DNA from 3 places in the Mesorhizobium sp. M0626 genome. Region 3 is predicted to be linked to each of the others. Evidence: predicted binding sites of a transcription regulator. Region 3 holds the regulator's gene; each other region holds the start of a gene.

Region 1 (10,664 bases), on a different contig from region 3:
CGGATGTAGTGGCGCGCCACTGGCTCGGCGTCGAACTGCGCCTGCAGTGCGTTCGCCCCGATCGAAGTCGTGACATGGCGCTGCGTGGTTGCGGCGCGAGGCACCGATTTCTGGATCGAAGATCCCTGCGTTGTCTTCTTCTGACGCGCCGGCGTCGCGGTCGAGCGTCCGCGGCCCGACAGCTTCAGCCGGTGCACCTTGCCGATGACCGCGTTGCGGCTGACCCCGCCGAGTTGTGCGGCGATCTGGCTTGCGCTCAAGCCCTCCGACCACAGTTTCCTGAGAAGTTCGACCCGCTCGTCAGTCCAGTTCATGAGACCGCGCTCCTGCTAAGTGTGCGGCAGCCGGAATCCATTCCCGACCCGGCAATCTTTGCCGGGGCAGACACCACATATATTAGGTGATTAGGTCCGCCGCACGAAATCTAGTTATTTCCCGACTACAATTACCTCATGTGTTGACTCGGTGACAAGAGTCCCAGGTGCAACACGAATCGGTTTTTTAGGTTTTCCCCAACTTGCCCGGTCGCTTATGAGCCGGCGTCTCGTCGGGAGCTTGCCGCGCGCCTCTGCGCGACGTTTTCGTTGACTTCATGGCCGAAAAACACGATAAGCCGCAAAGGCCGCCGCTTTGGCGGCTTTTTTGATTTTTCCGGTACCGGAGACGCATATAATGAGCGGTTCGGCGCTTTACGAGACCTTTGCCCGCGCCCCTTTGGCCTTCGACCATGGCGAAGGCACCTGGCTGGTTACCGACAAGGGCGAGCGATATCTCGATTTCGCTGGCGGCATCGCGGTCAATTCGTTGGGCCACAGCCATCCGCATCTTGTCTCGGCGCTGACCGAACAGGCGGCCAAGCTCTGGCACGTCTCCAATCTCTACGAGATCCCGGGGCAGGCCCGGCTCGGCGAGCGGCTGGCTGACGCCACCTTCGCCGACAAGGTGTTCTTCACCAATTCCGGCGCCGAGGCGCTCGAATGCGCGATCAAGACGGCGCGGCGCTACCAGTTCGTCAAGGGCCATCCCGAGCGCTTCCGGGTCATCACCTTCGAAGGCGCCTTCCACGGCCGCACGCTGGCGACCATCGCCGCCGGCGGCCAGTACAAATATCTCGAAGGTTTTGGGCCCAAGGTCGAAGGCTTCGACCAGGTCTGCTTCGACGACATCGACGCCGCCGAAAAGGCGATCACACCAGAGACCGCCGCGATCCTGATCGAACCGGTGCAAGGCGAGGGCGGCATCCGCCCGGTGCCGACGCAATCCTTGAAACGGCTGCGGCAGCTCTGCGACCAGCACGGCCTGCTGCTGATCTTCGATGAGGTCCAGTGCGGTATCGGTCGCACCGGAAAGCTGTTCGCGCATGAATGGACCGGCGTGACGCCCGACATCATGGCGATTGCCAAGGGCATTGGCGGCGGCTTTCCGATGGGCGCGTGCCTCGCCACCGACGACGCTGTCGTCGGCATGACGGCAGGCGTGCATGGCACCACTTTCGGCGGCAATCCGCTGGCCATGGCGGTCGGCAACGCTGTGCTCGACGTCGTGCTGGAAGACGGCTTCCTCGAAGACGTCCAGCGCAAGGCATTGCTGATGAAGCAGGGCCTGGCGGCGGTCGCCGACGAATTTCCTGATGTCATCGAAGGCATCAGGGGCAGCGGCCTGATGCTTGGCCTGAAATGCGCCATGCCCAACACCAAGGTCAACATGGCGCTGCGCGACCAGCATCTGCTGGCGGTGCCGGCAGGCGACAACGTCATTCGTCTGCTGCCGCCGCTGACCGTCACCGACGCCGAGATCGGTGAAGCGCTCGATCGCATCCGCGCCGGCGCCAAGGGCCTGACCGACGCCATCGCCGCGGCCGCCGCGAAGTAATCCCGAGAACCATTCCCGATGAGCCTTCGCCATTTCACCGATCTTTCCGCCGTTTCCGAAGGCGATCTGCGCCTGATGCTCGACGATGCGGTGGTGCGCAAGGCGCGCCTCAAGGCCGGCGAACGGACCAGACCGCTCGAAGGCAAGGTGCTGGCCATGATCTTCGACAAGCCGTCGACGCGCACGCGCGTGTCCTTCGACGTCGGCATGCGACAGCTCGGCGGCGAGACCATCATGCTGACCGGCACCGAAATGCAGCTCGGCCGCTCCGAGACCATTGCCGACACCGCCAAGGTGCTGTCGCGCTATGTCGACGCCATCATGATCCGCACCACGTCGCATGAGCGGCTGCTCGAGCTGACCGAGAATGCCACGATTCCGGTCATCAACGGGCTGACCGACGACACCCATCCCTGTCAGCTGATGGCCGACATCATGACCTTCGAGGAGCATCGCGGCCCGGTTGCCGGCAAGACCATCGCCTGGACCGGCGACGGCAACAACGTGCTGCATTCGCTGCTCGAGGCCTCGGCGCGGTTCCGCTTCAACCTGAACGTCGCAGTGCCGGAAGGCAGCGAGCCGGCGCAGAAGCACATCGACTGGTCGAAGACCAATGGCGGCAAGCTGCACTTCACCCGCTCGCCCGAAGAGGCCGTCGACCAGGCCGACTGCATCGTCACCGACTGCTGGGTGTCGATGGGCCAGGAACACCGCGCCCGCGGCCATAATGTCTTCTCGCCCTATCAGGTCAATGCGGCGCTGATGGCCAGGGCCAAGCCCGACGCCCTGTTCATGCACTGCCTGCCGGCGCATCGTGGCGAGGAAGTGACCGACGAGGTCATCGACGGTCCGCATTCGGTGGTCTTCGACGAAGCCGAGAACCGGCTCCACGCGCAGAAGGCGGTTTTGGCCTGGTGTCTGGGCGCTTGATCTCCAGGCGCTTGATCTCCAAGCGCTTGATCCGGGGCGGCGCGATGCCTATTTGCGCCCCATCACGCAAATCAAGCGCGTTTGGACGCATGCACCCCTCCGGGCCGCATGGCCGCGCCCTGGAGCTTTGTCATGTTGGAAACGCATCAAGTGACTGAACATCACCCCAAACTCGGCGAGTTCGGCTATGCCGGCGACGATCATGTCGTACCCTTCGAGGTCGGCCCGCTCGACGTGCGCGGCCGCACCGTGCAACTCGGGCCGATGCTCGACGCCATCCTCAACCGTCACGACTATCCCGAGCCGGTCGCCCGCCTGCTCGCGGAAGCCTGTGTGCTGACGGTGCTGCTCGGCACCTCGCTCAAATTCGAAGGCAAGTTCATCTTGCAGACCCGCACCGACGGCCCGGTCGACATGCTGGTCGCGGATTTCTCCACGCCTTCGGCATTGCGCGCCTATGCGCGTTTCGACGCCGACCGGCTGGAGGCCCTGGTGGCCGCAGGCCAGACCTCGCAGCAGACGCTGCTGGGCAGCGGCGTTTTGGCGCTGACCATCGACCAGGGCGCGCACACGCAGCGCTATCAGGGCATCGTCCAGCTCGACGGCGAGACGCTGGAGGACGCCGCGCGCACCTATTTCCGCCAGTCGGAGCAGATCCCGACCGACCTCAGGCTGTCGGTGGCCAAGCTTCTGACGCCAGGTCCCGGCGGCGCTCGTGAGCAGTGGCGCGCCGGCGGCATCCTGGCGCAGTTCCTGCCGCAGTCACCCGAGCGCATGCGCGTGCCCGACATTTCGGGCGGCGACGGCGATCCGCGTGACGTGACGCAGGAGCCGGCCGACAATTCGTGGCGCGAGCTGGTGGCGCTGCTCGGCACCATCGAGCCGACCGAGCTGATCGACCCGACCATCGGCGCCGAGCGGCTGCTCTACAGGCTGTTCCACGAACATGGCGTGCGCGTCTTCGGCGGCGTGCCGGTCGCCGACCAATGTTCCTGCTCAAGGGACAAGATACGCGGCATCCTCGAGGGGTTTTCCGCGCAGGAGATCAAGGACAGCACCGAAGATGGCGGCATCCACGTCGCCTGCGAGTTCTGCTCGAAGCAGTACGACTTCGACCCGGCGGAGTTTGCAACTCAGTAGCATCTCTTCCTTCTCCCCGTTCACGGGGAGAAGGTGCCCGAAGGGCGGATGAGGGGCAGCGCGAACTTTGGTGAATGGCCGCGCATAGCCTACGTCATGTGCGTGGAAGATAACCTCATGAGTCCGGCGGCGCCCCTCGTTGCACTGCCGGGCATTCCTCCCCGTATAGAGATGGGGAGAAAACCCCTAATTCACCGTCCGCCGCGTCCCCGGCAGATCCAGCGAAAACGCGGGAATAGCGACGTCGAACGTCTCGCCCTTTTTGTTGCGCATGGTGTAGTGGCCGACCATGAAGCCGGAGGGCGTCGAGAGCGGGCAGCCTGACGTGTATTGATAGCTGTCGCCGGGATTGAGCTCAGGCTGGTCGCCGACCACGCCGGCGCCGCGCACTTCCTCGATCCGGCCGCTGCCGTCGGTGATGTGCCAGTAACGCGACATAAGCTGCACGAAATCGTCCGACTGGTTGTCGATCGTCACCTGGTAGCCCCAGACATAACGGTTCTCCGCCGGGTCCGAGCGGTCCTCCAGGTAGAACGGTCTGACCTGCACTTCGATGTTGCGCGTGACGGCGCGATACATGGGCTGCTCCGGTTGCGCGGCAAGGAACATTTGTCGCGCTATGCGGTTTGATACGCGCACAACGGCATGTCCTGCCAGCCTCAAAGCGGAGGTGCCGACAAACAATGTCATTTAAGTGACACATGACAATGTTGGTGTGCGCAAACCTTGCCGGCGACTCAAGGCCCATCTGTCGACTGACAAAGCAGCCGCGAGCGGCCTTTCCGGAGTGACCAGATCTCGATGGAACCAGCTCTCACAGCCGCCTTCGCCTCCTCCGCTTTGCTTCTTTCCAATCTCGCCAGCATCCTGCTTGCTTCGTCGAAACTGCAAGCGCGCCGTCTCATCCCCCCGCCGTCCAACGAGCAGCCACCGGTCTCGATCGTCGTGCCGTCGCGCGGCGTGGAGCCGTTCACACAAGAGACGCTGCAGCGAGCCTTCTCGCTCGACTGGCCGCGCTACGAACTGATCTTCTGCGTCGCTCACGCCGACGATCCCGTCGTCAAACTGATAAACAGGGCGATCGTCCTGTTTCCCAACGTGCCGGCCCGGCTGCTGATCGGCGACGACCGCGTCAGCAGCAACCCGAAGCTCAACAACTGCGTCAAGGGCTGGGAAGCGGCGCGCAATCATTGGGTTATTCTGGCGGATTCCAACGTGCTGATGCCTAGGGATTACGTCCAGCACCTGATGGCGGCCTGGCGGACCAATACCGGGCTTATCTGCTCGACGCCGATCGGCTCGCGGCCGGAAGGCTTCTGGGCCGAGGTCGAATGCGCGTTCCTCAACACGCTGCAGGCGCGCTGGCAATATGCCGGCGAGGCGCTTGGCCTCGGCTTTGCCCAGGGCAAGAGCATGCTGTGGAACAAGCCGATGCTCGATACCAATGGCGGTATCCGCGCGCTGGCCGCCGAGATCGCCGAGGATGCTGCTGCAACCAAGCTGGTCAACGGACTGGGCCTGCGCGTCAATCTCGTTGCCTCGCCTTTCGAGCAACCACTGCGGCAGCGCCGACTTGCCGACATCTGGTCGCGTCAGGCGCGCTGGGCGCGGTTGCGCCGCGTCACTTTCCCGCTGTTTTTCGCACCCGAGATCCTGACCGGCGTCGCCGTGCCGTTGGCGTTGGCGCTGGTGGCGGCAGCAAGTGCCGGCATCAGCCTGCCGGCCACGGTGTTGGCCGTGCTGGCGGCGGCCTACATTCCCGAATGCGCGCTGGCCGCGGCCAAGGGCTGGCATCTGTCGCTGCGCATGGTCCCGGCGATGATGGTCCGCGACATGATGCTTCCCGCCATCTGGGCGCGCGGCTGGCTGAGCGGCGCCGTCGATTGGCGCGGCAACACCATGATCATCGGCACCAAGACGGCCGAGCTGGAAGAGGCTTCGTCGGGAGCGTGACGCCTCGCGGCCTACCCGGCTGCCTTCAGCGCCTGCGCAACGTCCTCCAGCAGATCGTCCGTATCCTCAAGACCGACCGACAGCCTGAGCGTTCCCGGCCCGATGCCAAGCTCGGCGCGAGCTTCGTCGCTGAGGTTCTTGTGCGTGGTGGTCGCCGGATGGGTGATCAGGCTCTTGGCGTCGCCGAGATTGTTGGAGATCAGCACGATGTCGAGCGCGTTCTGCAAGGCGAAGGCCGCCTGCTTGCCGCCCTTCACGTCGAGGCAGATCAGCGTCGATCCGCCCGTCATCTGCTTCTTGACGATGTCGGCCTGCGGGTGGTCGGCGCGGCCGGGATAGATGACGCGGGCGATTTCCGGCCGTCCTGCCAGGAAATCCGCGATCTTGGCCGCGCTTTCCGTCTGCTGGCGCACCCGAACCGGCAGCGTCTCCAGGCCCTTGAGCAGCGTCCAGGCGTTGAACGGCGACAGGCTCGGGCCGGTGTGGCGGAAATAGTCGTGCAAATTCTCGTCGATCCATTTCTTGTCCGACAGGATGATGCCGCCGAGACAGCGTCCCTGGCCGTCAATGTGCTTGGTCGCGGAGTAGACGACGATATGGGCGCCGAGCTGCAAGGGCTTCTGCTGCAAGGGCGTGGCAAAGACATTGTCGACGATCAGCCTGGCGCCGATCGAGGTGGCGAGCGCCGCCACCGCTGCGATGTCGACCACTTCCAGCGTCGGATTGGTCGGGCTTTCCAGGAAGAACAGTTTCGTGTTCGGCCGCACCGCCTTTTCCCAGTTGGCGATGTCGGTGCCGTCGACCAGCGTTGCCTCGATGCCGTATTTCGGCGCCAGCGTCTCCACCACCCAGCGGCAGGAGCCGAACAGCGCGCGCGCCGCAACGATATGGTCGCCGGCCTTGGCGCTGCACAGGAGCGCTGCCGTCACCGCAGCCATGCCGGACGCCGTGGCGCGCGCATCTTCGGCACCCTCCAGCGCGCACATGCGCTTTTCGAACATGTCGACGGTAGGGTTGGCATAGCGCGAATAGATGAAGCCCGGCTCCTCGCCCTTGAAACGGGCCTCGGCAGCCTGCGCCGTCTCGTAGACATAGCCTTGGGTGAGGTACATCGCTTCGGACGTCTCGCCGAACTGGGAACGCAGCGTTCCCCCGTGCACGAGTGCGGTCTGAGGTTTCCAGTTACGCTTCTTGGTGCTCATCGCTTTTGTTCCAGACACAAAAAAACCGGCCGCGAAAGTCGCAACCGGTCCATATGGCCTTGCGGCCCGACGGTCCTTTAGCGACTTGTTTAACGTGGCTGCAAGCCGACCGGCCAAATCACCACGGGATAACGACCCTTTAGACCTCACCTGCGCTTGCGTCAATTGCCGGCTTCATTAAGAGGTTTGTACCAGGCAGGTTCCGCAATAATATCCAGCGGTTTTGCGGCAAGAACCTGCCACAAAGAGACCGACCTTGGAGCGGAGCCAGCCTTTTGCGGCAGACAGGCATTCTTCCCGATCAGGACATTTCCGCGCTGTTTCAGTCCGGCGCGCTGAAGTCGCCGCGCGCGCTCGATGTCGACCAGGTGCAGCCGGCGAGCCTCGATCTCAGGCTCGGCGACAAGGCTTTTCGCGTGCGCGCCTCCTTCCTGCCGGGTCCCGATCATCTGGTGGCCGACAAGCTTCACCGGCTGAAATTGCATGAGTTCAGTCTCGCCGAGGGCGCGGTGCTGGAAACCGGCTGCGTCTACATCGTGCCGCTGCTCGAAAGCCTGGCGCTGCCCGCAAACGTGTCGGCCTCGGCCAACCCGAAGAGCTCGACCGGCCGGCTCGACATCTTCACCCGGGTGATGACCGATCGCGGCCATGAGTTCGACAAGATCGCCCCCGGCTATCACGGGCCGCTTTATCTCGAAGTCAGTCCGCGCACCTTCCCGATCGTCGTACGCGCCGGATCGAGGCTGTCGCAGATCCGCTTTCGCACCGGCAACGCGCTGTTGTCGGAGGCAGAACTGAACGAATTGCACCGCGCCGAGATGCTGGTGGCGACCGAGCCGCCCAACATTTCCGGCGGCGGCATTGCGCTGTCGATCGATCTTGACGGCGACCAGAACGGCCTGGTCGGCTATCGCGGCAAGCATCACACCGGCTTGGTCGATGTCGACAAGCGCGCCGCCCAGGATGCCGTCGATTTCTGGGAGCCGCTCTATAAGAGCGGCGCCGGCGAACTGGTGCTCGACCCGGACGAGTTCTACATCCTGGTCAGCCGCGAAGCCGTGCACGTGCCGCCGCTCTACGCCGCCGAGATGACGCCCTTCGATCCGCTGGTTGGCGAATTCCGTGTTCACTATGCCGGCTTCTTCGATCCGGGCTTCGGCCATTCGGCCTCAGGCGGCACCGGCAGCCGGGCGGTGCTCGAAGTGCGCAGCCACGAAGTGCCGTTCATCCTCGACCACGGCCAGATCGTCGGCCGGCTGGTCTACGAACACATGCTGAAGCGGCCGCAGGCGCTTTACGGCACCGATCTCGGCTCGAATTACCAGGCGCAAGGCCTCAAGCTCTCCAAGCATTTCCGCCCCGCCGGCTGAACCTTCGATCACCGTCAGGCAAAATACTTGCCTGCGCTGCCTCACCATGCTTGGCTGCCTTTCGGTGGCCGGCAAGAGAACGGCGCGCAAGGGGAACCAAAATGCAGATTTCAAGATGGATCATATCGGCAGCGGGCGCTGCCATGCTGGTGATATCGGCCGGCTCGCTGGCTGAGGCGCAGGAGAAATTGAAGATCGGCACCGAGGGCGCTTATCCGCCCTTCAACACCATCACCGCGGACGGCAAGATCGAGGGCTTCGACATCGACATTGCCAATGCGCTGTGTGCGCAGATGAAGGTCGAGTGCGAGATCGTCACCCAGGACTGGGACGGCATCATCCCGGCGATGCAGGCGAAAAAGTTCGACGCCATCATCGCCTCGATGAGCATCACCGAGGAGCGCAAGAAACAGGTCGCCTTCACCAACAAATACTACACGACGCCGCTGGCGCTGGTGGCGCCCAAGGACAGCGACCTCACTTCCACCGAACCGGCAGCCCTTGCCGGCAAGACGGTGGGCGCGCAGGCCTCGACCACCCAGGCCGACTATGCGCAGGACGCCTATGGCAAGGCCGGCGCCGAGGCGAAACTCTACCCCACCCAGGAAGAGGCGATCACCGACTTGCAGAACGGCCGTCTCGACGCCGTCATCTCCGACAAATTCGTGCTGATGGACTGGCTGAAGAAGGCGAGCGACGGCTGCTGCAAGCTTGTCGGTGACGTCAAGGGCACCGAGACGCAAGCCGGCATCGCTGTCCGCCTGGAGGACACGGCACTTCGCGACAAGCTCAACGGGGCGATAGACGCCATCGTCGCCGACGGCACTTACAAGAAGATCCAGGCCAAGTATTTCGACTTCGATATTTATTGACGGTGGGCGCTGCCAATCTCCCCCCTCAAGGAGGGAGATTACGCTCTCAAAGCGCCTTCACCGCCACCTTAACCGGCTGCTCAATCTCCAGCGGGTTGCGCAGCGGCAGGCCGAAATCCCCGGCCTCGATCTCGAACACGTCGCCAGCCTGAGTCTTGATGCCGTCGGCAAAGGACAGCGTCGCCGTGCCGAACATGTGCACATGCACGTCGCCCGGCTGGCGGAAGGCCGAATATTTGAAGTGATGATGTTCGAGATTGGCGATTGTGTGCGACATGTTCGCTTCGCCCGACAGGAACGGCTTTTCCCACAGCAAATTGCTGTCGCGATAGATTCGCGATGAGCCCCTGACGTCGGCCGGCAGGTCGCCGATCAGGATTTCCGGCCCGAACGAGGCGTTGCGCAGTTTGGAATGTGCCAGGAACAGATAGTTCACCCGCTCGGTAACATGATCGGAAAACTCGTTCGACAGCGTGAAGCCGACGCGGAACGGCGCGCCGTCGTCGCCGATGACATAGATGCCGGCGATTTCCGGCTCCTCGCCGGCGTCCTGCGCAAAGGCCGGCGACATCAGTGCGGCGCCCGGCGCCACCGCCATGGTGCCGTTGCCCTTGTAGAACCATTCCGGCTGCACGCCGGTCTGGCCCTTGGCCGGCTTGCCGCCTTCGAGCCCCATGCGGAACATCTTCATGGAATCGGTAAGCTGCTCCTCGCCGCCATCGCTGAGCTTCTTGTGCATGGAATCGCGCGTCGCCGCCGAGCCGAGATGGGTCAGGCCGGTGCCGGTCAGATGCAGATGCGCAGGATCGGGATGGTTGATCGGCGACACCAGCCGGCCCTTCTTGTAGACGGCGTCGAGGTCTATCGCTTCACCGAACCCCTTGCGCTCGATCAGCGCGGCGAGGCCCGTTCCGGTGCGCGCGGCTTCCATGGCCAGCGAATAGACGCTGCGGGCGCCGTTGATGATCCTGGTCTTGCCGCCGCCATTGCGGGCGACGACGCGGATGGTCTCGGCGTCGTCGAGGATCTGGGAGATTAGCATGATGAAATCCTCTCTCATGTGCCTTGGCCGGGTTGCCCCTTGGCAAACCTTGACCTGCGCGGCTCGGACCTCGCCGCGCCACGGGTTGAACTCTTCGTCCGGATTGCGCTCGCGAGCTCCATCCCTCGGGGGACTTCTTATGCCGACAACTTGCCGGCTGCGCCGCGACCGTATGCCTCCTGCTTGCCTCGCTGAAGCTTGTCAGGCCTTGTTCTTGTTGTAGACGTCGAAGATCACGGCGCCGAGCAGCACCAGGCCTTTGACCACCTGCTGCCAGTCGACA
Region 2 (10,664 bases), on a different contig from region 3:
CTCTTCGATCGGCTGGCGCTCGAGGCCACGGAAAGCGAGGATCTTGGAGATGCGGCCGGTTTCGATCTGGGTGCCGTCATGGTGCAGCACCTTGACCGCCTGGTTGGACTTCAGCGTGCCGCTCTCGATACGGCCGGTAATGATGCGGCCGAGGAATGGATTGGCTTCCAGGATGGTGCCGATCATGCGGAACGGGCCGGGATGAACGGTCGGCTCCGGCACATGCTTGATGACGAGGTCGAACAGCGGCGCCAGGCCCTGGTCCTTCGGGCCTTCCGGATTTTCCGAGACCCAGCCATCGCGGCCAGAACCGTAGAGGATCGGGAAGTCGAGCTGCTCGTCGGTGGCGTCAAGCGCTGCAAACAGGTCGAACACCTCGTTGACCACTTCGACGTGGCGGGCGTCCGGACGGTCGATCTTGTTGATGACGACGATCGGCTTCAGGCCGACCTTGAGCGCCTTGCCGACGACGAACTTGGTCTGCGGCATGGGGCCTTCGGCGGCGTCGACCAGCACGATCGCCGAATCCACCATCGACAGGATGCGCTCGACCTCACCGCCGAAATCGGCGTGGCCGGGCGTGTCGACGATGTTGATGCGGGTGTCCTTCCAGTCGACCGAGGTCGCCTTGGCCAGGATGGTGATGCCGCGTTCCTTTTCGAGGTCGTTGGAATCCATGGCGCGCTCGGCGACGCGCTGATTGTCGCGGAAGGAACCGGATTGCCGCAGCAATTGGTCGACGAGGGTGGTTTTTCCATGGTCGACGTGCGCGATGATCGCGATATTACGAATTTTCATTTTGTGGTCTCGGGAGCGTTGCAGGCAGCAGGCCAGAAGGCGCCGCCTCTTTCGGTTGCGCGGCTCATACAGGGTTTTTCGCAATTGCGAAAGAGGAGGCGCACCACCAAATACTCATCAAATCTTAAGCATCTCGGTGTGAGATGGTTTTGTTAACCAAGGCGGGAACCTTTCTGGGCCCGGGTAGTTCGAAATTCATGACCGACAAACTCAACCGATTTTGGCCCCTCATCGCTTCGGTCGCATTCGCTGCCGTGCTGGCGGCCAATGCCGCTCAATCGGCCGCCACGGTGAAGGAAGCCAATCCGGCTTCGTCGCCCGACCGGACGGCCGAGCAGATGTTTGCCGACGCCCCTGATGGCGTCGACCCCGTGGTCACCGGCCCGGTCAGCGCCTCTTTCAAGCAGAGGCAGCGGGTTGCAGGCTGCGACAGCGCGGTGTGGCCGAAGATTCCGACGGTTTGCTACCCGGACTGACGGCTGCCCATTCCAGGCATAGCGATCCTTCGCACCGGCCCAAAGGCTTACGCCGACCGCACCGGATCGAGCGTCACCTTGTAAAGCTCGATGTCGTCGCGATCCATCAGCCGCACGGTCAGCTGCTCTGTCGCCCCTGAAATGTCCACCAGGCCAAAGAACTGCAGGCCGGCCGAGGGTGGCAGGTTCTGGCCCTGTTCGGTGGTCGGCGCCTTGATGAATTTCAGCTCCGGGCCGAAGGTCATGTCGAAATCATTGGGACCGAAGGTACCGGCGTGGATCGGGCCCGAGACGAATTCCCAGAAAGGATTGAAATCCTGGAACCGCGCCTTGTCGGGGTTGTAATAGTGCGCCGCCGTGTAGTGGACATCGGCGGTCAACCAGACCGTGTTGGTGATGCCGGCAGTCTTGATGTAGCGCAACAGGTCGGCGATCTCGAGCTCGCGGCCTTTGGGCAGGCCATTGTCGCCATTGCTGATGGCTTCCGCGCCGACCTTCTTGGCGCCGTCGTCCCAGACGACGAGGCCGAGCGGCATGTCGGCGGCAATGATCTTCCAGGTCGCCCTGGAATTCGTCAGCTCGCGCTTCAGCCATTTCGTCTGCTGTTCGCCCAGCATGCGTGACTGCGGCGTCATGTCCTCCTGCATGTCGGCGCCGTTCGGGCCGCGATAGGAGCGCATGTCGAGGAAGAACACGTCGAGCAGCGGCCCATGCGCGATCTTGCGGTAGACGCGGCCGGGCTCGGACGGCTCGTAGCGGATCGTCGTCATCTCATGGAAGGCGCGCGCCGCACGCGCCGCGAGCACATGGATGGATTTTTCGGTGTAGCGGCTGTCGGCGCCGAGATTCTTCGAATCCGACCAGTTGTTCAGCACCTCGTGATCGTCCCACTGGTAGAAGGTCGGGCAGATGGCGCTCAAGGCCAGAACGTTTTTGTCCATCATGTTGTATTTCCACTGGTCGCGGTACTCATCCAGCGTCTCGGCCACCTTGCGCTTGCCGTCGATCAGGACGACGTTTTTCCACTTGCCGCCGCCAGGCAGGTCTACCTCGTCCTTCATGGCGCCATCGGCATAGATGGTGTCGCCGGAATGCAGGAAGAAATCCGGCGTGTGCCTGGCGATGGTGGCGTAGGTTTTCATGCCGGTCTCATCGATTCCCCAGCCCTGGCCGGCCGTGTCGCCCGACCAGGCGAATTTTATGTCGCGCTTCGAGGCGGGTGCTGTGCGGAAACGGCCGACGATCGGTTCGGAAACGGCGTTGATATCCGACAGGTCGGCGGCAGTCATCCGGTAGAAGATATCCTGGTCGGAGGCGAGTTCGGTAAGCAGGCGCTTGACCGTGAAGTCGCTGGCCGGCGAGGTATCGAGCGGCGCCAGCCGCGTCGCATTGGCGAAGTTTTCCGTCGACGACACTTCGAACATGACGCGCGAAGGCCGGTCGGTGCGCGTCCACACCATGCCGCTCGAGGCATCGACATCGCCGGACTGGACGCCATGGGTGAAGGCCGGGCGCTGGCTGGCGCGCGAATAATAGGGCAAAGCGAGCCCCGATGCGCCGAGCAGACCGGCGGCGCTGGCAGAGGTGACGAAAGCGCGGCGGGTCAACGAAAGCTTGTTCATGGCTGTCTCCTGATGGCTTGAACGTTCGCCACCAGCGTCCTGCTTCAATGTTTCAGCCGCATCTCGGAAAGATGAAGTTTTGATAACAGTGAACAGGCGAGTGATCTCCCCCCTTGAGGGGGAGATGTCGCCGAAGGCGACAGAGGGGGTCGCCGCGCGTGAAGCGCCGACTTCCTCTTTCGTCACAAAGAACGCTGAGCCCCGTCGGACCGACCCCCTCTGGCCGCTTTGCGGCCATCTCCCCCTCAAGGGGGGAGATTAGCGCCCAGCGCCTTACGCCGCTTGCGGCTCCGGATCGAAAGCCGGCCTGCTCGTATTGATCAGCAGCGACAGACACGCGGCCACGATCGCCGTCATGCCGGCGATCAGGAAGGCCAGTTCGTAATTGCCCTGCAATTCGCGCATGGTGCCGCCGAAGGCGGCGGCGGTGGCGGCGCCGACTTGGTGGCCGGCTACGATCCAGCCGAACACGATCGGGCCGCTGCGGTCACCGAAGGCCTCGTTGGCGAGCCTGAGCGTCGGCGGCACGGTGGCGATCCAGTCGAGACCGTAGAGCACCGCGAAGATGATCAGGCTGGTCGCCGAGAAGCCGGAATAGGGCAGATAGATCAGCGCCAGACCGCGAATGCCGTAGTAGACGCCGAGCAGCTTGCGCGGGTCGAAACGGTCGGTGAGCCAGCCCGAGAGCGTCGTCCCGATCAGGTCGAAAATGCCCATAAGCGACAGCAGGCCCGCGGCCTGTACCTCGGGGATGCCCATATCGCCGCAGAAGGAGATCAGATGCGTGCCGACCAGCCCGTTGGTGGTGAAGCCGCAGATGAAGAAGGTGGCGAACAGATACCAGAAGACGCGGGTGCCGGCAGCGCGGCGCAGCGTGTTGAGCGTATGCGCCAGGAAATTGCCTTGCGATGCCGGCGATACCGGCGGCACGTCATCGGCCCCGGCGCCATAGCGCACCATGCCGATCGAAGCGGGACGCTCCGGAACCAACAGCCAGACCAGCGGCAGAAGACAGGCGGTGGCGATCGAGACGGCGGTAGCGACGGGCTGCCAGCCGCCCGACTGGGCGAGCGATGCCAGCAGCGGCAGGAACACCAAGAGGCCGGTGGCGCTGGAGGCCGACATCAGCCCCATCACCAAGCCGCGATTGGTCTTGAACCAGCGGTTGACGATGGTGGCGCCGAGCACGGTGGCGACCGCGCCGGAGCCGATGCCGGAAAACACGCCCCAGGTGAGGAACAGGTGCCATGGCTCGGTCATCAGCAGGCTGAGCGCGGTCGAGCCCGACATGATCACAAGCGAGGCAAGCAGCGTTCGGCGCAAGCCGATACGCTCCATCAATGCGGCGGCAAACGGCCCGGTCAGGCCGTAAAGGAAGATGCCGATCGCAGCGGCAATCGAAACCGTATCGCGCCCCCAGCCGAAGCTTTTATCCAACGGCAGCATCATCACCGAGGGTGCGGAACGAAGCCCGGCCGCGATCAACAGGCAAAGGAAGATGACGCCAACCACGACGAAAGCGTAGCGCTGGCCAAAGGGACGGGATTGAGCTATCATGTTACTGACCGGTACGTTGCAGGGTGAGGACATGTATACGTACCGATCGGTAACACGTCAATCGAGTCATACCATGCCAACGGACAAAAATATTGAACTGACCATCAAGGACGGTCATGCAGCCGCACCGCCCAAGGCTGCCAAGAAAATCCTCGACGTGGCCTACGACCTGTTCTACCGCCGCGGCATCCGGGCGATCGGCGTCGACGAAATCGTCAAGCGCGCCGGCGTCACCAAGCCCAGCCTCTACCGCAGCTTTCCCTCCAAGGACGAGCTCGCCGCTTCCTATCTCAGGCAATATGACCGTGAGTATTGGGAGCGTTTCGACGAAGCCGTGGCTGCCCATCCCGGCGACCCGCGGGCACAGCTCAGGGCTTTTCTGACTCGCGTCGGCAAGCGCACGCAAAGGCCGGACTATCGCGGCTGCGGCATGACCAACGCGGCGGTGGAATATCCCGAACATGGCCATCCGGCGCGTGTCGTCAGCGAGGCCAACAAGCAGGAGCTGCGCCACCGCCTGCGCGCCATGGCCGCAGCGATGGGCGCTAAAGACCCTGACACGCTCGGCGACGGCCTGCTGCTGTTGATCGAAGGCGCCTATATCAGCGGCCAGCTCTTCGGCCTCGGAGGCCCGGCGGCAGCGGTCGCCCGCAACGCCGACCTGCTGATCGAGGCGAGCTTGAAGAAATAACATTTCGAACGTTGGCGCCGCCCCTCACCTGCCGGCATCCTTTCCCGGAAATGGGGCGAGGAACGCTCTCATCACGATTTCGCCAATTGCCAGCGTTGCAAGGTTGTCGCCAGCGGCGCAGCCGGCCACTTTCTCCCGTTCAGGGGGAGAATTGCCCGGCAGGGCGATTTGGGCGGCGCCAACGTTGAGATTGGCACGCTAGGCCGGCCGCAGATTTGGCGATAGGCTGGGGCGAACTTCACGGGAGACGTCCGCATGCGAACCCTGCTGCTTGTTCCATTCGCCCTCGCCGCCCTATCCCAAACCGCCCATGCCGACGGCATATCAAGCGTTTACACCGACCTCGACTCGCAAAAGGACTGCGTCACCTATGCGCAGGCGCAGGAAGGCGACGGCGAATGGGCCGAACTCGCCTGCTCCGGCTATCGTGGCTATCCCGTGCTGATCGCCTATGACGACGCCCGTGAATCGCTGTTCTACGGATTTCCGCCCGGCGGCGACATGACCTCGGTCTGGGAGAGCTTTTCCGGCTTCAACTCGTCCGGCGCCAAGGTCGAGTGGCGCATCGAGGCCAAGGGCGACGTTGCCGTTCCCTTTGCCGTCATCCACCGCCGCTCGATCAGCAATCCCGAGGACGAGAACAAGCCGACCGAAGTGCTGCTCGTCGCCAAGGTCGCCCAGATGGAAGCCCGCGACGGCTGCACCATCGGCCTCGTGCTGGCCACCGGCAACCCGCAGGCCAATGACCAGGCGCGCAAGCTGGCCGACGAAAAGGCGAAGAGTTTCGCCTGTGGCAAGGACAAGCACACCGTCATCGGCAACGTGCCGGCGTTTGGTCGGGTGGATAACTAGTCACGTGGGTGCAAGGCACCCCCCTCTGCCCTGCCGGGCATCTCCCCCTCAAGGGGGGAGATTGGCAGCTTCGCTGGCGGCGCTTTTCTTTCGGCGCTGAAAATTGACGAAAGCCGTTGCGACTCCCCCCTTGAGGGGGAGATGGCCGGCAGGCCAGAGGGGGGTGCCTCGCGCTGGCGTTTGCCGCTTACTTGAACGAGACGCAGGCCTCTCTCGGCGCTACTTTGCCGCCTTCGCCCGTGCGATCGCGTCGACAATCATCTTCTTGGCGTATTTGGAATCGTGCCAGCCTTCGATCTTGACCCATTTGCCGGGCTCGAGATCCTTGTAGTGCTCGAAGAAGTGCTGGACCTGGTCGCGGGTGATCTCGGGCAGCTGCGTGTATTCGGTGACGTTTTCGTAGCGCAGCGTCAGCTTCGGCGACGGCACGGCAATGACCTTCTCGTCCTGGCCGGCATTGTCTTCCATCACCAGCACGCCGATCGGCCGCACATTGATGACGCAGCCCGGCACCAGCGCGCGGGTGTTGCAGACCAGAACGTCAATCGGGTCGCCGTCGCCCGAGAGCGTGTGCGGCACGAAACCGTAATTGCCGGGGTAGCGCATCGAGGTGTGCAGGAAACGGTCGACGAACAGCGTGCCGGCCTCCTTGTCCATCTCGTACTTGATCGGCTCGCCGCCGATCGGCACCTCGATGATGACGTTGATGTCCTCGGGCGGGTTCTTTCCGATGGCAATGGCTTCGATTCGCATGCTTAAATCCCTCTCTCGATGTCCAAGATCGATAGCGGGCGGCGCAGCATGGTGCAATGCGGCGATTGGTGCGAAGCGCTAACGGAAGCGCACGGTTTATGATGATTTGTAACCGAAGCCGGTCATTCCCAGACGAAGGCGACCTTCTTGAGCGCCCTCTGCTCGAAAATCTCGACGCCTTCGGCGACGTCACGGCCACCCGCGCCGGCATAGAAGGAAAGTGCGTTCTGGTTGTCTTCCAGCGCCCACACCACCATTCCCTTCAGCCCGTGGTCGGCAAGCCGCGCCCGCGCCGCCTTGAACAGCCGGCTGCCGAGCCCGATGCCCTGATATTCCGGACGCAGGTAAAGTTCGTAGATTTCGCCCTGTTGCTTCAGCTCGCGGGCGCGGTTCTTGCCGATCGTGGCATAGCCGGCGATGGTGCCGCCGATCTCGACCACCAGAACGGTGGCGGCGCGGCGGATGGCGTTGGCCCACCAGTCGGCGCCGCGGCGGTTGATCATCGAGGTCAGCGAGCGATGCGGGATGATGCCGGAATAGGCGCCCTCCCAAGCCTGCTGGTGCACGTCCGCAATGGCGCCAGCGTCGCGCGGTTCGGCTTTCCTGATGTCGATGCTCAGCGTATTCATGATTTGTTAACCATAAACCCGCATCGGCCATTTGCAAGAGTCGAGGTCAGCCCGCCGACCGCTTTCTCACAGCCGATCGCGATACTGCTGACAATGGGCAAAGCCTGCCTGGAAAACGCACCCGGCCGGCGCGGTCAGGCGTCCGTCCGGGTAGCGCGTGCTGGCTTTTCAGATCTCGACGAGATGATCGTCCAGTTCATTGGCATCGCCCGACGTCACCGGGAAATGCTCGGCCAGCACCGCGCCGACCTGCCCGATCGCCTTGACGAAGCCGTCGGCGAGCCGGTCGTCGCCGGCATGCTGCAGGAGATCGCGCACCACGCCGTCCCAGACATGCTGGCCGACCTTGCTGTCGATGCCGGAATCGGCGACCACTTCGGCATAACGCTCGGCGATCGACACGAAGACCAGCACGCCGGTGCGCGCCGTGGTGCGGTGGACATTGCGGGCGAGGAACTGCCTGAGCGCATTGTGATGTGCCGCCTGATAACGCTGCCGGCGCGGCACCAGATGGATGCGCAAGCCAGGCTGCGCCCACAAAAGCACCAACACCGAGGCCAGTGCCAGCAGTTGGACAATGACGAAATGCGGCAGCCGGATCGACAGCCACCAGGTTTCTAGCCCATAGGCGACGGCGAGGCTGGCAATCAGCATGCCTGATGTCGCCATGAAGGCGGCGGGAAAGAAATAGCCGTCGCTGGCATGCGCAACGACGCAGTAGATCTCGCCGTCGGTTTTGGCCTCGGCCGCGCGGATCGCGGTGGCGATGCGCTCATGGTCCTGTGGGCTGATCGGTCGTGTTGCCATCTTCTCTCACCAGCTCCCTGAAGACCCGCCACCGCCGGACGAACCGCCGCCGCCTGAAAACCCGCCGCCGCTGCTTGAGCCCGAAGACCAGCTGCTGCCCGAACTTCCCGATGACCATCCGCTGCCCGACGACGAACTTGTTGTCCAGCTGCTGGAGCCCGACGACGATCCGCTCGGCCCCTGGCCGTAGCGAAAGGTCATGCCCAGCCATTTGTACACGCCCGGCGACAGCTTGGTGCCGAAGATCGGCGGCAGGAAGGCCATCGCCAGGCCGCCGAAGAACATCGCCGCCCACAGGATCAGGAAGACCGCGGCTATAGGATCGATGGGCGCGCTGTGGTCGGCCGGGTTGCGCTTGCCGCGCGCCTCCAGCTCTTCCGGATTGCCTTCCAGCACCATGACCATGTCGTCGACGGCCTTGGAAATGCCGCCGGAGAAATCACCGGCGCGGAACGCCGGCACCATGTCGTTTTCGATGATCAGCTTGGTGTGCAGGTCGGTAAGCGTGCCTTCCAGCCCGTAGCCGACCTCGATGCGCATCTTGTGGTCGTTCTTGGCCACCAGCAGAAGCACGCCGTTGTTTTCGCCGGCCTGACCGAGTTTCCAGAAGCGGAACAGCCGGTTGGCGTAAGGCTCGATCTCCTCGCCGTCGAGGCTGTTGATCGTGGCGACGACGATCTGGTCGGAGCCTTTGGTCTCGAAATCCGCGAGCTTCTGCGTCAGTGCCACCTTGGTCGCGGCGTCGATAATGCCGGCATTGTCGACCACCCGCCCGGTGAGTGCCGGCAGGTCTGCCGCCAAGGCTACAAACAGCATGGTGAGCATCGTCAACAGGGCGATGCCGATCGTCGCGGCTGCGCGGCCAGGTCTTGGCGGATTGAAGACGCGTACTGTCATGCCGTCACCAGTTCCCCTCAACCACCATGACTGTCCTCAATCACCATGATCATGTCGTCGACCGCTTTGGAAATACCGCCGGAGAAATCCCCGGCGCGGAAGGCCGGCACCATGCCTTCAATGATCCGTGTGGCGTGCTGGTTGGTGAGCGTGGCTTCCAGCCCGTAGCCGACCTCGATGCGCATCTTGCGGTCGTTCACGGCCACCAGCAGAAGCACGCCATTGTTCTTGGCCTTCTGGCCGAGCTTCCAGGCGTTGAACAGCCGGGTGGCGTAAGGCTCGATCTCCTCGCCGTCGAGGCTGGGAACCGTCGCGACGACGATCTGGTCGGAGCCTTTGGTCTCGAAATCGGCCAGTCTTTGGGTGAGCGCCGCCTCGGTCGCGGCATCGATGATGTCGGCATTGTCTACCACGCGTCCCGCGAGGGCGGGCAGCTCCGCTGCCAGCGCCGCGACGCTGACGAGCAAGACCAGCAAGGCAGCGCCGGTCATCGTGGCGAAGCGGCCATGCCAGGGATTGGCGATGCGTGTTGTCATCTCGTCACCAGCTTCCCGAGGAGCCGCCGCCGCCGGACGAACCGCCGCCGCCGGAAAAGCCGCCACCACCGCTTGAACCCGACGACCAGCCGCCCCCGCCCGAAGACCAGCCGCCGCTGGACGACCGCCGGCCCGGCTCGAATGTCATGCCGAGCCAGCGATAGCGGCCGGGACCGAGCTTTTTGCCAAAGATCGGCGGCAGGATGGAGGCGGCCATGCTGCCGAAGAACATGATTGCCCAGATGCTGATGAAGACGCCGAAGAACAGATTGTCGGTATTGATGGGCGGCTTCTGGTTGCGCTCGCCGCGCGCCTCCAATTCCTCCGGATTGCCTTCCAGCACCATCACCATGTCGTCGACGGCCTTCGAAATGCCCCGGGAGAAATCGCCGGCGCGGAACGCCGGCACCATGTCGTTTTCGATGATCAGCTTGGTGTGCAAATCGGTCAGCGTGCCTTCCAGCCCATAGCCGACCTCGATGCGCATCTTGCGGTCGTTCGGCGCCACCAGCAGCAGCACGCCGTTGTTTTCCTTGGCCTGGCCGAGCTTCCAGAAGCGGAACAGTCGGTTGGCGTAAGGCTCAATCTCCTCGCCGTCGAGGCTGGGGATGGTTGCGACGACGATCTGGTCGGAGCCTCTGGTCTCGAAGTCGGCGAGTTTCTGGGTGAGCGCGGCTTTGGTGCCTGCATCGATGATCCCGGCATTGTCGACGACGCGGCCGGTCAGCGCGGGGAGGTCGGCGGCGAAGGCGGTGAGGGGCAGGAAGACGGCCAGAAAGGCGAGAAGAACACCAAGGTTGGCGTTCCTTCGCGTCCCCCTCTGTCCTGCCGGACATCTCCCCCTCGAGGGGGGAGATTGGCAATCTCGCTGCCGACGCTCAGCCGGCAACGCTGATATTTGGCGCAAGGACAGAAGACAGCTGATCTCCCCCCTTGAGGGGGAGATGTCCGGCAGGACAGAGGGGGGTGTGAAGGAACGCAAGGCTGGCAAAGGCCAAGCTCACCCAGACGTCATCACCCGCCCTGCTTCGTGCCGAAATCGACCT
Region 3 (10,664 bases):
GCTTAAAGCCGACGGCGTGATGGCCGAGCATTTCAACACCGGCCTGTTCACCTATGGCGCCTCCAGCCGGCCCGAAACGTCGGGCATGGGCGTGGCGATCATCGGCTCGTTCTACATGATGGTGATCGTGCTGTTGCTGGCGCTGCCGATCGGCGTCGCCGCCTCCATCTATCTGGAGGAGTTCGCCAAGAAGAACCGCTTTACGGACCTGATCGAAGTCAACATCAACAATCTCGCGGCGGTGCCGTCGATCGTCTTCGGTCTGCTTGGCCTTGCCGTGTTCATCAACTTCCTCGGCATGCCGCGCTCGGCTTCCTTCGTCGGCGGCCTGGTGCTGACCTTGATGACATTGCCGACCATAATCATCGCCACGCGCGCCGCCCTCGCCGCGGTGCCGCCGTCTATCCGCTCGGCGGCCCTAGGTCTCGGCGCCTCCAAGATGCAGATGGTGTTCCATCACATCCTGCCGCTTGCCGCCCCAGGCATCCTTACCGGCACCATCATCGGCCTGGCGCGTGCGCTCGGCGAGACAGCACCGCTGCTCTTGATCGGCATGGTCGCTTTCGTCGCCGATTATCCGACGACGCCTTTCGATCCGGCGACCGCGCTGCCGGTTCAGATCTATATGTGGGCAAACGAGGCTGAGCGCGCTTTTGTCGAGCGCATGTCCGGCGCCATCATCATCCTGCTCGTCTTCCTCATGGCCATGAACATCACCGCGATCGTGCTCCGGCGCCGCTTCGAGCGGCGCTGGTAGAAAAAAGGCAATTTGGTATGAACATCATGACCGAACAGTCCCTTGAGAATGCAGTGGGCGACAAAATGAACGCCAAGTCGAACGAAGTCATCAAGATGCGCGGCGACAAGGTCGGCGTCTTCTACGGCGAGAAGCAGGCGTTGTTCGACGTCAATCTCGACGTGCGTCAGAACCAGGTGACGGCGCTGATCGGCCCGTCCGGCTGCGGCAAGTCGACCTTCCTGCGCTGCCTCAACCGCATGAACGACACCATCGATTTGGCGCGGGTGACCGGCAAGATCACGCTCGATGAAGACGACATCTACGACAAGAACATCGATGTCGTCGAACTGCGCGCCCGCGTCGGCATGGTGTTCCAGAAACCCAACCCGTTCCCGAAGTCGATCTACGAGAACGTCGCCTACGGCCCGCGCATCCATGGGCTGGCCAAGCGCAAGTCCGACATGGACCAGATCGTCGAGCAGAGCCTGAAGAAGGCTGCGATCTGGAACGAGGTCAAGGACCGCCTGCAGGAGCCCGGCACCGGCCTGTCCGGCGGCCAGCAGCAGCGCCTGTGCATCGCGCGCGCCATCGCCGTGTCGCCGGAAGTGATCCTGATGGATGAGCCCTGCTCGGCGCTCGATCCGATCGCCACCGCCCGTGTCGAGGAGCTGATCGACGAACTGCGCCAGAACTACACGATCGTCATCGTCACCCACTCGATGCAGCAGGCGGCGCGCGTGTCGCAGCGCACGGCGATGTTCCATCTCGGCTATCTCGTCGAGGAGGGCGCCACCGACAAGATGTTCACCAACCCCGACGACAAGCGCACCCAGGACTACATTACCGGCCGCTTCGGCTGAGCCGTCCGGCGGGTGAATTTTCAGGCACGAGGACCAAGATCATGGGTGAACATACCGTCGCCTCCTTCGATGAAGAGCTCGGGCAGATCAGCAAGCTGATCCGCGACATGGGCGATCTGGCAGGCTCGATGGTCAGCGGCTCGACCAGGGCGCTGCTCAATTCGGACAATGCGCTGGCACAGCGTGTCGTTTCCGACGACGCCATCATGGATGCGCGCCAGCGCGAACTGGACGACCGCGCCATCACGCTGATCGCCAAGCGCCAGCCGATGGCCAACGATCTGCGCGCCGTGGTCGGCTCGATCCGCATGGCCGGCGACCTCGAGCGCATCGGCGATCTCGCCAAGAACATCGCCAAACGCGTCGGCACCGTGGGCTTGAGCGTCACGCCGCGCGACCTCTCGCACTCCATCGATGCCATGGCGCAGCTGGTGCTGATCCAGGTGCAAGGCGTCGTCGAGGAATATGCCGCCACCGATGCGGCAGCTCTTGCAAAACTCAGGAATGACGACGAGCGCATCGACGTCAAATACACGTCCGTGTTTCGTGAGCTCTTGACCTACATGATGGAAGACCCTCGCAACATCACCGCCTGCACGCATCTCTTGTTCTGCGCCAAGAATCTTGAGCGCATCGGCGATCATGTCACCAACATCGCCGAAAATGCGTATTATGTGCTGACCGGCCAGCAACTGCCCGCCAATCGTCCGAAGCAGGACGAGACGGCGATGGCCATGCCGGCCTGATGAGGGTGAACTGCCGATGATCGCGCCACGCATCATGGTCGTGGAGGACGAGGAGCCGCTAGGCGTGCTCCTCCGCTACAACCTCGAATCCGAAGGCTATCACGTCGAGGTGGTGACACGCGGCGACGAGGCCGAGATCCGCCTGCAGGAAAACGTGCCCGATCTCCTGGTGCTCGACTGGATGGTGCCCGCTGTTTCCGGCATCGAGCTCTGCCGGCGGCTTAGAGTGCGGCCCGAAACCGAGCGGCTGCCGATCATCATGCTGACCGCGCGCGGTGAGGAAAGCGATCGCGTGCGCGGCCTGTCCACCGGTGCCGACGACTATCTGGTCAAGCCATTCTCGACGCCGGAGTTCATGGCGCGCGTGAAGGCGCTGCTGCGCCGGGCCAAGCCGGAAGTGCTGTCGAGCGTGCTCAAGGTCGGCGACATCGTGCTCGATCGAGAATCGCACCGGGTCTACCGCAAGAAGAGCGAGATCAGGCTCGGACCGACCGAGTTCCGGCTGCTCGAATTCATGATGCGCCATCCCGGCCGCGTGTTCTCGCGCAGCCAGCTGCTCGACAATGTCTGGGGCGAGACGATCTACATCGACGAGCGAACCGTCGACGTCCATGTCGGGCGCTTACGCAAAGCGGTCAACAACGGCCGCATGCCGGATGTCATCCGTACCATTCGCGGCGCCGGCTACGCGATCAGGGAAGACTAGGATGCTGCGCGTCGCGCCGTTGCCGGCCATTCAGGCGACATGCTTGCCGGATTTGGCCTGAATGCCCGGCGCGAAAATCTCCTGATCGACGAAGCCGAGCGCGCGCATGGCACAGCCTTCGCGGATCAGCGGCAGCTCGTTGGGCTCGGTGTCGAAGGAGATCGATTTCGAGTGCTGGCCGCCGGCGGTCTGGGCGATCGCTTCGCGCAATGCCGGTTCGATCAGGTCGAAGGCGGCGGCGCTGACGCCTACCATGGCGACGGGTGCCGGATCGATCAGCGCAAACAGGCTGCCGAGGCCGAAGCCGAGCGCCTCGCCGGCCTTGCGATAGGCTTCGCGCTCCGGGCCGTCGGTTTCGCGGGCGCGCGCGGCGAGTGCGCGCATATCAGCGTCGCCGATATCGACCGGCTCGGCATCCTCGCCCATCATTTTGGCGCTGCGCCAGATGGCGTAGTTTCCGGCATAGGCTTCCACGCAGCCGCGCCGCCCGCAGCGGCAGAGCGCGCCGCCCGGACGGTGGATCATGTGGCCGAACTCGCCGCCCGAGGAATGGGTGCCGGTGAACAGTTCGCCTTTCAGCACCAGGCCCATGCCGATGCCGTGCGATAAGAGGATGGCGATAAAATTGTCGCGGTAGCGCTCGGGCTGGCGCCATTGCAGCGCCACCGCCATCATGTTGCAATCGTTCTCCATGGTGGCAGGAATGCCGAATTCCGCTTCCAACATATCGGCGAAGGCAATGTCGGTCAGTGGCGTGATCGGCGACCACAGCATGGCGCGCGCCTGCGAATCGGTGATGCCCTGGATGCCCATGGCAATGCGGGCGATGCTCTGGACATCGAGGTCGGGATCCTCAAGCCGCCGCCGGACGATTGCTACGCATTCGCCAATCAGCTCGTCGCGCGGCTTGGTCAGCGTGTCCAGCCGGCGCTGTTCCTCGGCGACGACGTGGCCGGCATAGTCGATGACGGTGACGGACAGGAAATTGAGCGACAGCACGACGGTCATCACCGCCGCCGCTTCCGGGTTGAGGCCAAGGCCGACCTGCGGCCGGCCGCGTTTCAGTGCGCCTGTCTCGCCAGGTTTGCCTTCAATCAGGACGCCTTCTTGAATCAGATCAGACGAGATTGCCGATATGGTCGAGTGGCTGAGGCCGGTGGTCGCCGCAATCTCGGTCCGCGACGGCTGGCCGGCCCGGCGCACGGCCGAAATCACCATGGCACGGTTGCGACGGCGCAGATCGTCGTGGCGGATTCCAACCGACATTTGTTTCCTCCCGGCCTCCTCGCGCCTCATGATAGTGAAGGCGTTCGACGGCACCAGCCAAATATTGGCAGACGCCGGCAGCCCTGTCATTGTTTATTGCGGACCTCGAAAAAATTCGGCAAGGCCATCAGAATCCATCAGAATCGATGTTGACAGCGCCTTATCATTGAACCAGTATTTTTTCGAGGCTCGAAAAAATAGGGCCTCTGTGTGCCGGCCCTCGGGCCAGTTTTGTCGCGCCGCACGCGGCGCAGGGAGGATTATGATGAACAGATTTGCAGCCGCCATGCTGGCGGGTGTCGCCATGTCGCTGGCGCTGATGTCGGTCGCGCAGGCGAAGGACAAGGTCATCGGCGTGTCGTGGTCGAACTTCCAGGAAGAGCGCTGGAAGACCGACGAGGCGGCGATGAAAACGGCGATCGAGGCTGCCGGCGACAAGTACATTTCGGCCGACGCGCAGTCCAATCCCGGCAAGCAGCTGACCGACGTCGAAAGCCTGATCTCGCAGGGCGCCAACTCGCTGATCATCCTGGCGCAGGACGCCTCGGCCATCGGCCCGGCGGTGCAGAAGGCGCTGGACGAAGGCATTCCGGTCGTCGGCTATGACCGCCTGATCGAGAACAAGGACGTCTTCTACCTGACCTTCGATAACAAGGAAGTCGGCCGCATGCAGGCCCGCGAAGTGTTCAAGGCGAAGCCCGAAGGCAACTATGTCTTCATCAAGGGCTCGGGCTCGGATCCGAATGCCGATTTCCTGTTCTCGGGCTCGATGGAAGTGCTCAAGGAAGCCATCGACTCGGGCAAGATCAAGAATGTCGGCGAGGCCTATACCGATGGCTGGCTGCCGGCCAATGCCCAGAAGAACATGGAACAGTTCCTGACCGCCAATGACAACAAGGTCGATGCCGTGGTTGCGGCCAATGACGGCACCGCCGGCGGCGTTGTCGCCGCGCTGACGGCGCAGGGCCTTGCCGGAACGGTTCCGGTCTCCGGCCAGGACGGCGACCATGCCGCTCTGAACCGCATCGCGCTCGGCACGCAGACGGTGTCGGTGTGGAAGGACGCGCGCGAACTCGGCAAGAACGCCGCCGAGATCGCCTCGCAGCTTGCCGATGGCAAGAAGACGGGCGACATTGCCGGCGCCAAGGACTTCACCACGCCTGGCGGCAACACCGTCAAGTCGCTGTTCCTGACCCCCGTCGCGATCACCAAGGACAACCTCAACGTCGTCATCGACGCCGGCTGGATCAAGAAGGACGAAGTCTGCACGGGCGTCGCCGCCGGCAGCGTCGCGGCTTGCAACTGATCTCGACGACTTGAAGAAATGAGGCGCCGCGGCTGTCAAGCCGCGGCGTTTTCTCTACGAGAATTGTGTGTTTCCGCCATCGGCGGCAAACTTCTAGGCTGTGGTCCGGCATCCGCGCCAGACGGCAAGCCGCTGGAGGACATCATGACCGACACGACCTCAAATCCGCAGGCCGATACGGCACGAGCGTCTGAACTCGGCGCGGTCGCCCGGTTCGTGAAAGCGACCGAGCTCGACACGCGCATGCTCGGCATGGTCGGCGCGCTGCTGGTCATCTGGGTCGGCATACATATCCTGTCGGGTGGGCTTTTCCTGACGCCGCGCAATCTTTGGAACCTGTCGGTGCAGACGTCCTCGGTCGCGATCATGGCGACCGGCATGGTATTGGTCATCGTGATGCGCAACATCGACCTTTCGGTGGGCTCCGTCGAAGGCGTGATCGGCATGATCATGGGCGTGGCACAGGCCGAATTCCTGATTCGCGTCATCGGCTTCCAGCTTGGAAACCCCTGGCTCTGGATCGTCGCGCTTGCCGCCGGCGTGGTGCTTGGTCTGCTGATCGGCGCGTTCCAGGGCTTCATCATCGCCTATATGCAGGTTCCGGCCTTTATCGTGACGCTTGGTGGCCTGCTGGTCTGGCGCGGCATGGCATGGCTCATCACCAGCGGGCGCACGGTCGCGCCACTCGACGCCACCTTCCAGCTGATGGGCGGCGGACCACGCGGCTCGATTGGCGCCGCTGCCAGCTGGATCGTCGGCATTGTCGCCTGCGCGGCGGTCGCCTTCGCGCTGCTCAACGGTCGCTCGCAGCGCAAGCGCTTCAGCTTTCCACTGCGCCCCGTCTGGGCCGAGACCTTGCTTGGCGTGGTCGCTTGCGCGGCCATCCTCGGCGCCGTGTGGATCGCCAATTCCTATCCATGGCCGATCGGCATCGTGCGCCAGTACGCACAGCAGAACGGCATCACCGTTCCCGAAGGCGGGCTGTTCATCGCGCATGGCATCGCCATACCGGTGCTGATGGCGGTGATTGTCGGCATCATCATGACGTTCATCACCAAGCGCACGCGTTTCGGCCGCTATGTCTTCGCCATCGGCGGCAATCCGGAGGCAGCGGAACTCGCCGGCATCAACACGCGCTGGGTGACCATGAAGGTGTTCATGATCATGGGTGTGCTGGCTGCAATCAGCGCGGCGATCTCGTCGGCCCGTCTCAATGCGTCAACCAATGCGCTGGGCACACTGGACGAGCTTTTGGTGATCGCGGCCGCTGTCATCGGCGGCACGTCGCTCGCGGGCGGCGCCGGAACGGTGATGGGCGCCATGCTCGGCGCGCTTCTGATGCAGTCGCTGCAATCCGGCATGGTGCTGCTCGGCATCGACTCGCCGCTGCAGAGCATTGTCGTTGGCGCTGTCCTGGTCATCGCCGTCTGGCTCGACACCGTCTACCGCAAGCGCGTCTAGGGAGGAACGATTATGGAAAAAACTGCTCCCACCGGTACGCCACTGATCGACATGCGCAACATCTCGATCGCGTTCGGTGGCATTCGCGCCGTCGACGATGCGTCCATCGATCTTTTCCCGGGCGAAGTGGTGGCGCTGCTTGGCCACAACGGCGCCGGTAAGTCGACGCTGATCAAGATCCTGTCGGGCGCCCACAAGCGCGATGCCGGCCAGATCTTGGTCAACGGCCAGGAGGCCTCGATCTCCAATCCGCGCGACGCCAAGAAATACGGCATCGAAACGATCTACCAGACGCTTGCGCTGGCCGACAATGTCGACGCTGCCGCCAACCTCTTCCTCGGCCGCGAACTGATGACCGCGTGGGGGACACTCGACGATGTCGCCATGGAGGCCGAGGCGCGCAAGGTGATGGGCCGGCTCAATCCGCGCTTCCAGCGCTTCAAGGAGCCCGTGATCAAGCTATCGGGCGGCCAGCGCCAGTCGGTGGCGATCGCACGCGCCATCCTGTTCAACGCCCGCATCCTGATCATGGACGAACCGACGGCCGCGCTTGGGCCGCAGGAGACGGCGCAGGTCGGCGAACTGGTCAAGCAGCTCAAGGCCGACGGCATCGGCATTTTCCTGATCAGCCACGACATTCACGACGTGTTCGAGCTTGCCGACCGAGTCTGCGTAATGAAGAACGGCCAGGTCGTCGGCACCGCGCGCACCACCGATGTGACCCAGGACGAAGTGCTCGGCATGATCATCCTGGGAAAGTGCCCGCCCGGCGCCATTCCCGGTCCGGGTGCGCTGAAGATCGCGGCCTGAGACCACGCTATCGTCAGCTGTCATGTTCACTGATGCTCGAGATCGATAAGCCGGCTAAATATGCATGATATGCCAGCTGTCATTATGGCTTGGCCGCGCCATTGTCTTGCCGCGGCGACTTGCCCATAAAGGTCCCGAACCGTCCATGGGTCTGCGTTGAAGAAGTTTTTCCCGATCCTTGCCTTCATTGCCGTTGCACTGATCAGCCTGACGATGGCGGGCTTCGCCTATTTCGCGACCCAGGAAGCGGCGCGCATCAAGTTTGAGGCGACGGCCGACGACGCGCTCAACCGCATCGAAAGCCGTATCGATCTGCATCTGTCACTGCTGCGCTCGACGCAGGCGCTGTTCGACGCCCGCAACGGCGAGATTTCAGGTAGCGAATTCAAGGCCTTCTTCAGCGCCCTCAATGTCGATAACAATTTCGCCGGCTTGCGCGGCATCGGCTATCTCAGGCTGGCCAAGACCGGTGACGAAGCGGCGGTCGAGCGCGACATGTTGCGCGACCGCGGCGCCGCCCACACGGTCTATCCGGACACGACACAGCCGTGGCGCACGCCCGTCGTGCTGTTCGAGCCGCTCGACCCTGCCAACGAATCCACCATCGGCTACGACATGTTCACCGAGCCGGTGCGGCGCGAGGCGATCGAAAAAGCGCTGGCCGATGACGCACAGCACGCAAGCGGTCTGGTCCAACTCGGCCAGGACACGGGCGCGGCGCAGACCTTTACCGGTTTCCTGGTCTTCGTCAGGCTCAATGTCGAAACCGCGCCGGATGGTATCAACGCGTCCAGATCATCGACATCAGGCCTTCTCTACGCGGCCTTCCGCGCCCGCGACCTGTTCCAGACCGCGCTCAGCCGCACGCCTTTGCTGCCGGTCAACACCGCGATCTATGACGGCACGGCCGACGCCGACAATCTTCTGTTCCAGTCGGAGACGCCGCCGGTTGCGAGCTTTGGCGACAGGCTGTTGGTGACGCGCAAGATCATCGTCGCCGGTCGGCCCTGGACGGTGCTGTTTCGGCCGACAAGTGCATTTTCGCAACCGTCCTCGCGCGCCATTCCGGTCATGCTCGGGCTGTTCGGCCTGCTTCTGGCCGGCGCCATAGCGTTGGTGGCCCGCTACCAGGAGCGCGCCTACGACGCCAAGTCGCTGCTGCATGAAACGACGGAAAAAAGCCTGCTCGAAAAGGATTTGATGCTGCAGGAGATGAAGCATCGAATCAAGAATTCGATCACGCGGGTGCTGGCGATTGCGCGCCAGACGGCGGCGCAAGCAACCGACGTGCAGGAGTTCTCAACTTCCTTCTCGGCCCGCCTGCAGGCAATGGCGGCTTCCCAGGACATGCTGACGCGTTCGCGCTGGCAGAAGGCCGATCTTAGCGACCTGCTGCGCATCGAGCTCGGCCAGGTATTCGGCAAGGAGCTTCCGGAAGGGATATTGTCAGGGCCTCAGGTGCTGCTCGACGAGAGGACGACGCAGGCGCTTGGCCTGACCTTTCACGAACTGGCGACGAATGCGCTGAAATATGGCGAGGCCGGCAATTCCGTGGGTGCGCTGAAGGTCGACTGGTCGTTCGAGGGGCGCGGGTCCGAGCGGATGCTGGTTCTGAACTGGCGCGAGGCCGGGCAGAAGGAACTCGAAGCGCCGGCGAAGACCGGCTTCGGCACCAAGCTGATCGACCTCAATGTCACGCGCGAGTTGCGCGGCACGATTGCCCGAGATTTTCGCGCCGATGGGCTTACGGTGGAAATCAGGATCCCGCAGCCTGATGCAGTCAAACAAACGGAGACCGGCTGACCGGTCTCCGTCGCGATTGTCTGACGCTTTTGAAGCGGATCAGCAGCGAGCGGTGTAGAGCCGGCCGCGATTGTCGCGATACTGGCAATAGCCGTTGCGCAGGTTGCGCACCAGCAGGCCGGAACCGGCGCCAACGGCTGCGCCGATCAGCGCACCCTTGCCGCCGCCGATCAGTCCGCCGGCCAAAGCACCGACACCGGCGCCGACACCGACATCCTGCTCGGTCGTGCTGCAGCCGCTGACGGCGACCACCGCAACCATGGCAATAATCAATTTCCGCATAGAATCTCTCCTCACTTTTGTCCTCACTTTAGTAAGCTCCAGCCGCTATTTAGCACGAAACAGCAGCCTTTGCCCGCTCGATCTTATTGTTGGCTAAGAGAGTCTTTTTCGCGGCGCGTGGCGTTCGACGCGACCACGACACTGGAAATCTGCAAAGACGCGTCGAGGGTGCCGTCCGGGCGCACGTTCCAGACGATCTGGTCGTAATCATCTTCCAGCGCGGGGTCGACCGTAAGACATTTGGCAACGACGTGCTCGGCCTGACCCTGCACGTCGCCGGCAGCGAATGGACGTTCTGCCGTGCATGCTTCGGCGGTTTCGAAAACACTGACCGGCACCGGCAGTTCACGGCATTCGGTCATGTTGTTCGAACAGCCAATTACCAGAAGCAAAGCGGCGATGTGTTCCACGGCGACACGTCCTCTCGCCATAAGAACGGTCCACAGCCGTCAAAGTTCCTGTGCCGAAAGGGGCGTTTATAATTGGTCGGCTACGAGCTGGACAGTTTCTGAGCCAGGCTGCTTGGGAGCAGCGTGAACCTGAGCATCTGGCTCAGACCAATTGCGACGCCACGATCAGCACAACAGCGGCGACGAGCGCGACAGCGGCGACGCGAAGCAAGGGATGCCAGGCGTGCTGCAAAGGCGAGGCTGAAGCGTCAGGATCCTGAAAGCCGCTCATCGAC

What was found. Region 3 encodes PhoB, which activates phosphate uptake and scavenging genes when phosphate is short. Its sites were predicted from a motif close to TGTCATNNANCTGTCAT; they were not measured.
Region 1: the regulator PhoB is predicted to act here: its motif matches at 4,627-4,643, upstream of NKI37_RS17795 (ceramide glucosyltransferase).
Region 2: the regulator PhoB is predicted to act here: its motif matches at 2,968-2,984, upstream of NKI37_RS22895 (alkaline phosphatase D family protein).

Annotation. Positions count from the first base shown of each region.
Region 1 covers NZ_JAMYQD010000013.1:38,430-49,093, forward strand. Annotated here, with positions in the region: gene NKI37_RS17770 (GcrA family cell cycle regulator) at 1-314, opposite strand, end outside; gene NKI37_RS17775 (aspartate aminotransferase family protein) at 673-1,872, shown strand; gene argF (ornithine carbamoyltransferase) at 1,891-2,802, shown strand; gene NKI37_RS17785 (Hsp33 family molecular chaperone) at 2,911-3,942, shown strand; gene apaG (Co2+/Mg2+ efflux facilitator ApaG/CorD) at 4,129-4,521, opposite strand; gene NKI37_RS17795 (ceramide glucosyltransferase) at 4,744-5,895, shown strand; gene NKI37_RS17800 (O-succinylhomoserine sulfhydrylase) at 5,907-7,097, opposite strand; SAM riboswitch at 7,155-7,232, opposite strand; gene NKI37_RS17805 (2'-deoxycytidine 5'-triphosphate deaminase) at 7,373-8,467, shown strand; gene NKI37_RS17810 (ABC transporter substrate-binding protein) at 8,569-9,339, shown strand; gene araD1 (AraD1 family protein) at 9,386-10,381, opposite strand; gene mmsB (multiple monosaccharide ABC transporter permease) at 10,583-10,664, opposite strand, start outside.
Region 2 covers NZ_JAMYQD010000018.1:11,173-21,836, forward strand. Annotated here, with positions in the region: gene typA (translational GTPase TypA) at 1-798, opposite strand, end outside; gene NKI37_RS22890 (hypothetical protein) at 996-1,274, shown strand; gene NKI37_RS22895 (alkaline phosphatase D family protein) at 1,322-2,896, opposite strand; gene NKI37_RS22900 (MFS transporter) at 3,170-4,453, opposite strand; gene NKI37_RS22905 (TetR/AcrR family transcriptional regulator) at 4,527-5,144, shown strand; gene NKI37_RS22910 (hypothetical protein) at 5,400-5,996, shown strand; gene ppa (inorganic diphosphatase) at 6,216-6,749, opposite strand; gene NKI37_RS22920 (GNAT family N-acetyltransferase) at 6,872-7,378, opposite strand; gene NKI37_RS22925 (TPM domain-containing protein) at 7,547-8,185, opposite strand; gene NKI37_RS22930 (TPM domain-containing protein) at 8,192-9,082, opposite strand; partial or broken gene NKI37_RS22935 (TPM domain-containing protein) at 9,118-9,573, opposite strand; gene NKI37_RS22940 (TPM domain-containing protein) at 9,623-10,393, opposite strand; gene NKI37_RS22945 (LemA family protein) at 10,633-10,664, opposite strand, start outside.
Region 3 covers NZ_JAMYQD010000006.1:72,222-82,885, forward strand. Annotated here, with positions in the region: gene pstA (phosphate ABC transporter permease PstA) at 1-757, shown strand, start outside; gene pstB (phosphate ABC transporter ATP-binding protein PstB) at 775-1,599, shown strand; gene phoU (phosphate signaling complex protein PhoU) at 1,641-2,345, shown strand; gene phoB (phosphate regulon transcriptional regulator PhoB) at 2,362-3,051, shown strand; gene NKI37_RS08975 (ROK family protein) at 3,082-4,317, opposite strand; gene xylF (D-xylose ABC transporter substrate-binding protein) at 4,583-5,623, shown strand; gene NKI37_RS08985 (sugar ABC transporter permease) at 5,768-7,084, shown strand; gene NKI37_RS08990 (ATP-binding cassette domain-containing protein) at 7,097-7,894, shown strand; gene NKI37_RS08995 (CHASE domain-containing protein) at 8,051-9,697, shown strand; gene NKI37_RS09000 (YMGG-like glycine zipper-containing protein) at 9,737-9,979, opposite strand; gene NKI37_RS09005 (hypothetical protein) at 10,063-10,389, opposite strand; gene NKI37_RS09010 (hypothetical protein) at 10,532-10,664, opposite strand, start outside.